2 regions of the Arthrobacter sp. FW306-2-2C-D06B genome follow, and region 1 is predicted to be linked to the other one. Evidence: riboswitches for the same ligand, from Rfam matches in the RefSeq annotation. Region 1 holds a riboswitch; the other holds the start of a gene.
The links. Region 1 has a riboswitch for thiamine pyrophosphate ahead of thiO (glycine oxidase ThiO). Riboswitches for the same ligand answer to the same signal wherever they lie in the genome.
Positions count from the first base shown of each region.

Region 2: it holds a riboswitch for thiamine pyrophosphate, as region 1 does, so the genes downstream of both, thiD (bifunctional hydroxymethylpyrimidine kinase/phosphomethylpyrimidine kinase) here and thiO (glycine oxidase ThiO) in region 1, are expected to answer to the same signal.

Region 1 covers NZ_CP084560.1:3,249,528-3,254,533, forward strand. The annotation lists gene LFT47_RS15115 (thiazole synthase) at 1-247, opposite strand, end outside; gene thiS (sulfur carrier protein ThiS) at 251-487, opposite strand; gene thiO (glycine oxidase ThiO) at 484-1,788, opposite strand; TPP riboswitch at 1,780-1,899, opposite strand; gene thiE (thiamine phosphate synthase) at 1,926-2,615, shown strand; gene LFT47_RS15135 (RNB domain-containing ribonuclease) at 2,653-4,173, shown strand; gene LFT47_RS15140 (DEAD/DEAH box helicase) at 4,462-5,006, shown strand, end outside.
Region 2 covers NZ_CP084560.1:2,792,419-2,797,424, reverse strand. The annotation lists gene LFT47_RS13020 (Rne/Rng family ribonuclease) at 1-2,359, shown strand, start outside; TPP riboswitch at 2,508-2,604, shown strand; gene thiD (bifunctional hydroxymethylpyrimidine kinase/phosphomethylpyrimidine kinase) at 2,596-4,116, shown strand; gene rplU (50S ribosomal protein L21) at 4,549-4,857, shown strand; gene rpmA (50S ribosomal protein L27) at 4,918-5,006, shown strand, end outside.

The sequences.
Region 1 (5,006 bases):
CTGTGTTGGGCAGGACACGGATGCCATGGTCCACGAGCAACTGGAAAAGCGAACCTGTTTCCGTCGGTGAGTACCTCCGCATGGCAACGGTGGTGAGTTCGGTGCCGGAGGCCAGCAACGCTGCCCCCAGGCCGTCCAGGCTCGGGGCTCCGCCGGTCCCCATGATGAGGCGCGAGCCGAACTCGACGCCGTCGATCACCAGGGCGTCGGTGTGGGTGCTTACTTCGTGTGTGCTTGCTGTGGTCATGGTTCAGCCTCCCTGTACTGCGGTAACGATTTCGAGTTCGTCGCCCTCTGCGAGCGCGGTGGCAGCCCACTGGCTGCGTGGCACCACTTCGGAATTGCGCGCGACGGCGACGCCGATCTTGCGTCCGTCGGCCGCCTGGCCGCTGGGGTCCACAACACGTCCGGTGATGTGGCTGACGAGGGTGGTGACAGACGCGTCGTCGCTCAGCGTGTGGTCTGCACCGTTCAATTTGATGTTCATGCGTGGTCCTTCGGAAGGGGATTTGAGGTACCGGCCGATGGGCCGTCTGTTGAGGCCCGTGCCGCCGAAAGCTGGCGGGAGAAGCGGTCCGGGCGGAACTTGTTCCAACGGGGATCCGCGGTGCCGTCCATGAGTCCGAGGCAGATCTTCGCCGCTGCCGGAGTGAGGAGCACGCCGTGGCGGAAGAAACCGCTGGCCACGATGAGGCCGGGCACAGTTCCTTCACGCCCTTCCACGCGGCCGAGCAGCGGTGCGTTGTCCGGAGTGCCCGGACGGGCACGAGCAGTCGCTTCCAGGAGTTCCAGTTCTGCGACAGCCGGAACCAGTACCTGGGCGTCGCGGAGCAATTGGTACACGCCGCCGGCCGACACCGGATTGGCCGATCCCCCGGACGCCGACAAGCCGCCTTCGCGCTGCGTCGCGCCGATCACCACGGTCCCGTCGTCGCGAGGGACGATATACACGGGCACTCCGCGCACCATTCCGCGAACCGTAGCGGTGACCAACGGTTGCAATTGCTCCGGGACGCGCAAACGCAGTATGTCGCCATACACCGGACGCAACGCGAGTGACAACCCATCCGGCAGGCCGTCCAAGCGGGCGGCATTCAGCCCGTTGGCAACCACCGTTTCCGTGGCGAGCACGTTGATGCCCGAGTCCATCACAGCCCCCACGACGCGCCCGTCCTCCCACAGGAGGCCCGCCGCAGTTTCCTGGACCGCAAAACCGTCCTCGGCGCCCGGAATCCAGCTCGAATCGCCGGGCTGGTGGTCTGCCAGCGCGCCCAGGATCGCGGCTGAAAGCCGGCGCGGATCCACTTGGTGGTCGCCAGGAATGTCGTAGGCACAGGAAATCTGCGGGCTCAGCAACGGCTCACGCTCCCGCGCCTCGCGCAACGGCACGGATTCCACCACGAGGCCGTTGGCCAGCTGGACGTCCCGGAGATCGGCGAGCGCCCGGCGGTCCGCGGCGTCCGCACCGACGGCGAGGGTCGGCGTCGTGCGGTAACCCGTGCTGAGTCCGGCCCTTGAGCCGGTCACATTGCGTTCGAAGTCCGGCCACAACGCCGACGATTCGAGCATGAGCTCCAGGAGGTCCTCTTCCTGGTAGTGCAGTTCACTGACGGGTGCCAACATGCCCGCCGCCGCGAACGTAGCGCCGCTGGCCGGTGCGGGATCGATGAGGACAACCGAACGGCCGGACCTGCGGGCTTCCCACGCGATGCCGAGGCCAATGACACCGCCCCCGATCACCGCGACATCCGCGCGCAGCGGTTCGTGCTGGGTGTTTACTTCGTCCATGGAGTCCTTCCCTACGCCGGTACTAGCCGGATCAGGTCAAGCGGTCGGCGCTGAAGCCCTCTCAGCCGCGCGGCGATTGTGACTGCCGCCGCGGCTCCCGCGGTACCAGCCCAGTTTAGAGGAACTACTCTGTTTCCATGACCCAGCACGATGTCCACACCACCGCCCGCCTTTACCTGTGCACCGACGCCCGCAAGCAACAAGGTGATTTTGAGCAGTTTGTCGATGCCGCATTCGAGGGCGGCGTGGACATCATCCAGCTGCGTGACAAGACGATTGAAGCGGCAGAAGAACTCGAACTCCTGGCGATCCTGCAATCCGTGGCACACCGTCACGGCCGTCTCTGGGCAGTCAACGACCGGGCGGACGTAGCTTCCCTCTCGGGCGCACCTGTTTTCCATATCGGCCAAAAGGACATTCCGCTGCGCTCGGCCCGGAAGCTGCTCCACGACCCCACCATCATCGGCCTCTCCACGCACACGCCGGAGCAGATTGACGCCGCCATCGCCGCATCGCCTGGCCGCAGCGGCCTGGACTACTTCTGCGTCGGGCCGGTGTGGGCCACCCCCACGAAGCCGGGGCGCTCCGCCGTCGGGCTCGATCTGGTGAAGTACGCTGCCAACGCGGTGAAGCAGGCAGACGAAGAGACCGTCGGGGGCGTCGTGCTCCCTTGGTTTGCGATCGGCGGGATCGATCTCGGCAACGTGGAAGAGGTCGTGCAGGCCGGCGCGAGCCGCATCGTGGTGGTTCGCGCCATCACTGAGGCGGAGGATCCGACGGCGGCAGCCCGGGCACTCCTGGATGCCTTGGACGCAGCGGCGGCCTAGCGAGACTCCGGAAGATTTTGGAGTTACCCTGACTTTCGTGTCACATCAGCGGTTAGCCCCGAATGTCAGTGAAACGTCGAACCAGCTCGCGGAAGCGCTGGCGGCGCTTCGGACTGAACTCGAGCTGCCCGCAGGTTATCCCGCTGAAGCGCTGCGGGACGCCGAAGCCGCGGTTTCCGGACACACCCTGCCGGCGCAGGACTTCACGGACGTTCCGTTCATCACGATCGACCCGGCTTCTTCCACGGATCTCGACCAGGCCCTCTTCATTGACAGGTCCGGCGATGGTTACAGGGTTCTCTACGCCATCTCGGATGTGCCTTCCTTTGTGCCCCCGGGAGGCGCTCTCGACGCCGAGACCCGCCGCCGCGGGCAAACGTACTACGCCCCGGACGGCCGCATCCCGCTGCACCCCGAGATCATCAGCGAGCATGCCGGGAGCTTGCTGGCCGGCCAGACGTGCGGCGCGTTCGTGTGGGACTTCGAACTCGATGCCGAGGCGGAGTTCCGCACCGTCTCCGTGCGCCGGGCAAGCGTACGAAGCCGCGCCAAGCTCAACTACAAGGGCGTGCAGCGGGAGATTGATTCCGGAACGGCTGATCCCGTCCTGCAGTTGCTGAAGGAAGTCGGGCTCAAGCGGGTGGAACTCGAACGCCGCCGCGGCGGGGCAAGCCTGAACATGCCTGAGCAGGAAATCGTCCAACTGCCCGACGGCGAGGGGTACAGGATCGTCGCCGCTCCCTCGCTGCCGGTGGAGGACTGGAACGCCCAGATCTCGCTCATGACGGGGATGGCTGCCGCCCAGTTGATGCTCGACGGCAAAGTGGGGATTTTGCGCACCATGCCGGCCCCCGACGAGCGCTCGCTGCTCCATTTCAAACGGCAAACGGGGGCACTCGGGAAACCCTGGACCGAGGGGACCAGCTATGGAGAGTACCTCCGGACCCTCGACGCAAAGGACCCCCGGCAACTCGCCATCCTCCATTCAGCGGGGCTGCTTTTCCGTGGTGCCGGCTATACGCCTTTCGACGGCGAGGTGCCGGGCAGCGTCATGCAGTCAGCCATCGGGGCACCGTATGCCCACACCACCGCGCCGTTGCGCCGGCTTGTCGATCGTTTCGTGCTGGTCATCTGCGAAGCATTGAGCAATGGAACTGAGATCCCTGCATGGGCCCGGCGTGCTTTGCCGAGCCTGCCCGAGATCATGGCGTCATCCGACCAGCTTGCCGCCAAAATGGAGCGCCTGGCCTTGGACACGGTGGAGGCAGCCCTCCTGGTGAACCACATCGGACAGGAATTCGACGCCGTAGTGATTTCCGGATCGAAACCCGCCAAGAACAACGGAAACGGCAACGGGAACAGCGCCAACGGCAACGGCAACAACGGCAACGGCAATGGGAACGGAGCCCCGCACGGCCCTTACGGCATCGTCCAGATCGCCGAGCCGGCGGTCACCGCTCGCTGCGACGGCGAAATGGAGTCCGGCACGAAAGTCCGGGTGAAACTGCTTGACGCGGATATTGCCACCCGCCAAATCACCTTCGAACTGATCCCGTAGCACACTCCATTCGCGGGCCCGGGACCGGGATCCGGGGATTATCGCCCCCAGACGCTAGACTGGGTGAGTAGTAATGGATGCCCGGTCGTTGATTCAGTTAATTTTTTGACATCAACAAGCCCGCCCCTACGCGATCTTGAGATACACCAGCTGGTCCCCAGTGCCAGTATTTAGATAGCCCGCGATCGGCTTCCACTGGATTTGCTTGCGCCCATCCGTGCTCCGGAACGGCCCTGCCACAACCGTTGAGCACGCAGCGCAGCCCAAATGAATAAGGAAAACTCCACTGTGAGTGAATTGCACACCCATGAAGTTCTGACAGACGGAACCGAAACGATCGAACCCGAGGAAACCATTTCCTCGGACGAAACACCCCACGAGATCGCAGAAAAGACCTTCGCCGACTACAACGTCCGCGCCGACATCGTCGAATCCCTCGCCGACGCCGGAATCACCCACCCGTTTCCCATCCAGTCCATGACGCTCCCGGTCGCCCTAGGCGGTCACGACATCATCGGCCAGGCCAAGACCGGTACCGGAAAGACTCTCGGCTTCGGCATTCCGGCGCTGCAGCGCGTTGTCGGACCGGACGACGCCGGGCACGACAAGCTCGCTGTCCCGGGTGCACCCCAGGCCCTCGTGATTGTGCCTACCCGCGAACTCGCCGTTCAGGTGGCCAACGACCTCCAGACGGCGTCCCGGAAGCGCAACGCCCGCATCGCCACCATCTATGGCGGCCGCGCTTACGAGCCCCAGATCGAAGCCTTGCAAAAGGGCGTCGAAGTTGTTGTCGGCACGCCCGGCCGTCTGATCGACCTGTACAAGCAGAAGCA
Region 2 (5,006 bases), 460 kb from region 1:
CGAGACAGAAGCCGGTGCCGAGGAAGTCCTCGAAGAAGGCGTAACCTCCCGCCGTCGTCGGCGCCGTCGTCGTGGCGATCAGGACCTGGAGTTGACTGGTGGCGGAGACGACGATCCCCCCAACACTGTCACCCGTGTCCGCGCCCCCCGCGCACACGTTGAGTCCACCAGCAGCTCCGACCGCGTCACGAGCGTCAAGGGCTCCACTCGCCTTGAAGCCAAGAAGCAGCGCCGCCGCGAGTCCCGCGAGACCGGCCGCCGCCGACAGGTCATCACCGAGGCCGAATTCCTGGCCCGCCGTGAGTCCGTCGACCGCCAGATGATCGTTCGGCAGCGCGACGACAGGATCCAGATCGGTGTCCTGGAAGACGGCGTGCTCGCAGAGCACTTCGTGTCCAAGACACAGCAGGATTCCCTGATCGGCAACGTCTACCTGGGCAAGGTCCAGAATGTGCTGCCGTCGATGGAAGCCGCGTTCGTCGACATTGGACGCGGCCGCAACGCCGTGCTGTACGCCGGTGAAGTCAACTGGGATGCAGTCACCTTGGAAGGGAAACCGCGCCGCATCGAAAACGCCCTGAAATCAGGCGATTCCGTGTTGGTCCAGGTCACCAAGGACCCCGTGGGTCACAAGGGCGCACGCCTGACGAGCCAGATTTCGCTCCCAGGCCGCTACCTTGTGTACGTACCGGGCGGGTCAATGACCGGCATCTCCCGCAAGCTGCCCGACGTCGAGCGCAACCGCCTGAAGAAGATCCTCAAGGACCGCCTCCCGGAGAACGCGGGCGTCATTGTCCGCACCGCCGCCGAGGGAGCTTCCGAGGAAGAGCTGACGCACGACATCAACCGCCTGCGGGCCCAGTGGGAAGGCATCGAAAGCCAGTCCACGTCCACCAAGATCCTGGCACCGGAACTGCTGTACGGCGAACCGGACCTGACCATCAAGGTGGTCCGAGACGTCTTCAACGAGGACTTCTCCAAGCTCATCGTCTCCGGCGACGAAGCCTGGGACACCATCGAAGCCTACGTCACCTACGTGGCGCCGGACCTGGTGGGACGCCTCGAAAAGTGGACCTCGGATCAGGACATCTTCTCGGCATGGCGCGTGGACGAACAGATCCACAAGGCACTGGAGCGCAAGGTCTTCCTGCCCTCCGGCGGTTCGCTCGTGATCGACCGCACCGAGGCCATGACGGTTGTTGACGTCAACACCGGGAAGTTCACCGGCAGCGGTGGCAACCTCGAGGAAACCGTCACCAAGAACAACCTTGAGGCTGCCGAGGAAGTGGTCCGCCAGCTGCGCTTGCGCGACATCGGCGGAATCATCGTCATCGACTTCATCGACATGGTCCTGGAATCCAACCGCGATCTCGTGTTGCGCCGCTTGGTCGAATGCCTCGGCCGGGACCGCACCAAGCACCAGGTCGCCGAGGTGACGTCCCTTGGATTGGTCCAGATGACGCGCAAGCGCATGGGCACCGGCCTGCTGGAGGTCTTCGGCGAGCAGTGCGAAACCTGCGCCGGTCGCGGAATCGTCACGCACGACGAGCCTGTGGAACACCGTCGGGCCAACGTGGTGGCCGCCGAACACCACCACCCACGCACGGAGTCACAGCCGACCGTCCGGCCTGAACAGCGCAAGCGTCGCCGCGGCAGGGGCACGGGTCCGGGGACTACCGAACTCCCGAGCACCCCACCTGTGCCGGTCCACACCGTGGAATCCACCGATCCGAACCGCCAGGCAGCCACCCGCGCAGCCCTTGCCACCATCGCGGCGGCAGCCCACGCAGCCCACCTGCACGACGACGAGCTCCACCACGCGGCGGAATTGCTCGCCGACGGGCACGTAGCGGAAGCAACCCCGGTCCAGGCCCCCGCGGCCCCGGCCCAGGCTCCTGCCGCTGCGTCGAGTAGCGAGGAACGTTCGAAGCCTGTCCTGCGATTCGGCGGCGAGGAAGTTGCGTTGCCCTTCGTCCACCACGAAGAGGAGCCAGCGAGTGGTGCCCCTGCCATGAGCCTGGACCTGTTGGCACAGGCATTCGCGGGCCTCGGAGAAGCGCCCGACACTGCGACGACGGCACCTGAGGCCGAGGAAGTGCCCGCCGGGACCCCCGCGGCCGTTGCAAGCGGAGAATCCCCGGAAGCGGGTTCGCGTGGACGCCGAGGCCGTCGCAACCGCAGCGCCAGCCGGGCCCAGGGTGCCGCCAACGCCACCAACGTGGAGCACCACGAGGTTGCCGCGGCCGCCTCCGGTGGGGCCGCGCACGAGGCCAAGGCGACGGACGCTGCTCCAGCCAAGTCGACGGCGGCAGCGGAACCGATCATCCTCGGTGTCGGCGTGCCCAAGTCCGAACTCTAAACGCAGTATCCTGCCCGAAGCCCCGGCCGTTTCCGCTCCTGTGGAAACCGCCGGGGCTTCGGCGTTGCCTGCCAATTCACCGGACGACCGCTCCGCGCGGTTGCAAAGGGCGATTTCAGCGGGTGAGCTGTGATCCGGGTTAAGCTAGGGGACTGACACGGGGTGCCGCGCACCAAGCCGGCTGAGACCAGACCCGTTGAACCTGTCCGGTTAGCACCGGCGAAGGGATGTCTTGCATGACTGTTTCAGCGCAATCAGCCGTCTACCCGCTCAAGGCTATCCAGCGGGCCATCCCGAGGGTCCTCAGCATTGCCGGCTCGGATCCTTCGGGTGGCGCCGGGATCCAGGCGGACCTCAAGAGCATTGCGGCCAACGGAGGCTATGGCATGGCCGTGATTACGGCGCTCACGGTACAAAACACGCAGGGCGTCACTGCCGTCCATGTGCCTCCTGTGGAATTCCTGCGCCAGCAATTGGATGCCATTAGCGACGACATCACCGTCGATGCCGTCAAAATCGGCATGCTCGGGGACGCGGCCGTCATCCACGAAGTCCGTCGCTGGCTCGGCGAGGCGCGCCCCGCCGTCGTCGTGCTGGATCCGGTGATGATCGCGACCAGTGGCGACCGGCTCCTCGCGGAGTCCGCTGAAACCGCGCTGCGGGAACTTCTGCCCCTCGCCGATTTGGTGACCCCCAACCTTCCTGAATTGGCCATGCTGCTCGGCGAACCTGAAGCCACTGACTGGGCCACGGCGTTGGAGCAAGGCAAACGCTTGGCCGCTGCCTGTGGAAACACCGTCCTGGTGAAGGGTGGCCATCTGCAGGGAGCGGGCTGCCCCGATGCCTTGGTCAACACCGGGGGAGTACTGAGCCAGGACGTGGTGGAATTCGCCGGCCAACGCGTGGAGACCCGCAACAGCCATGGCACGGGATGTTCCCTCTCCTCGGCGATGGCGACGGCCAAGGCGCGGCTCGGCGATTGGGAGTCCGCCCTGCGCGTAGTCAAGCCCTGGCTTCAGGAAGCGCTGACCCAGTCCGAGGTGCTGGAAGTCGGGAAGGGCAACGGGCCGATCCATCATTTCCATGCGCTCCAGCAGGACCTTCAACCGGGGGATTTCGCCGTCCGGATGTGGGACGCCGCCCAAACGGAACTTGCGGCCATTTATGGCTTGGACTTCATCCAGCACTTGCAAACCGGTGGCCTCAGCGAAGCGCAGTTCAGCTATTACCTGTCGCAGGATGCCATCTATCTCAACGGCTATTCGAGGGTCCTGGCACGGGCAAGCGCCCTCGCCCCGAGTGAAACCGAACAGCTGTTCTGGGCCCGCGGCTCGCAGATGTGCCTTGAGGTCGAGTCCGAGCTGCACCGGAATTGGCTCAATGGACGCCAGGTAAGCGGAGAGCTAGGACCGGTCACCAAGGCCTACGTGGACCACTTGCTGGCGGCGTCGGCGTCGGGAAGCTACGCCGTGCTGCTGGCTGCCGTGCTTCCCTGCTACTGGTTGTACGCCGAGGTGGGACACCAGCTCCACCTTGGCTACATTCGGGCCGGAGCGTCGGACGAGCACCCTTACGCAGACTGGCTGCGCACCTACGCGGACGAAGCGTTCGCAGAGGCCACCCGCAAGGCGATCGACATCACGGATGCCGCCGCACAGGCCGCGTCGCCAGCGGAGCGCACCGCGATGATGGAGGCGTTTGCCCAATCCTGCCGTTATGAAACGGCGTTCTTCGATGCTCCAAGATTGCATGCCTGAGCCCGTTTTCCGGGACGGAGACAGCGGAGCGAGGCAGCGGAGCAAGGCGCATTTCGCGGGCGCTGCAGCGTGTCGTCGCGAGGATCCGAGCTTTTCCCGGCCGGCAGGGTAAGGTGGACGGGCACGGTACCGGATGGCGACATAGCCAGTCTGTGGCAGCCATCACGTGGCAGCCTCCGGACCTGGCCTCATTTGCAGCCGAAGGCGAAACTAGCGTAATCTAGATCTTCGGTGCTTACGCCAACACTTGGGTTATGCCCCTAGAAACCGTTCATTTGGAACTTACCTTTCATTTGGAACTATTCGAGGGATGACTCATGGATTCCGTACCGGAGTCCACGGCGTTGAGGCACAGCGTGAACCAGGCCCGTTTTCGGATCGGGGTTCCGCACGCAAATTTAGTAATAAACGTCGAGAGAAGTGAGTGCCCAAGTGGTGTACGCGATTGTCCGCGCAGGCGGCCGCCAAGAAAAGGTTTCCGTTGGAGACTACGTAACCCTGAACCGCGTCCCCGGCGGAGCCGGCAGCACCCTTGAGCTGCCCGCACTGCTCCTGGTGGACGGTGACAAGGTCACCTCCGCTGCTGCGGATCTGGCCAAGGTCAAGGTTACGGCTGAGATCCTCGAAGACCTCCGTGGTCCGAAGATCGTCATCCAGAAGTTCAAGAACAAGACCGGCTACAAGAAGCGCCAGGGTCACCGTCAAGAACTCACCAAGATCAAGATCACCGGTATCAAGTAACCACTGGTTGCTGTTCAGGTTTTCAACAGATTCCCCAGAATTTAAAGGCAGGCATTTCAAATGGCACATAAAAAAGGCGCGAGCTCCACTCGCAACGGTCGTGACTCCAACGCCCAGTACCTCGGCGTAAAGCGCTTCGGTGGCCAGGT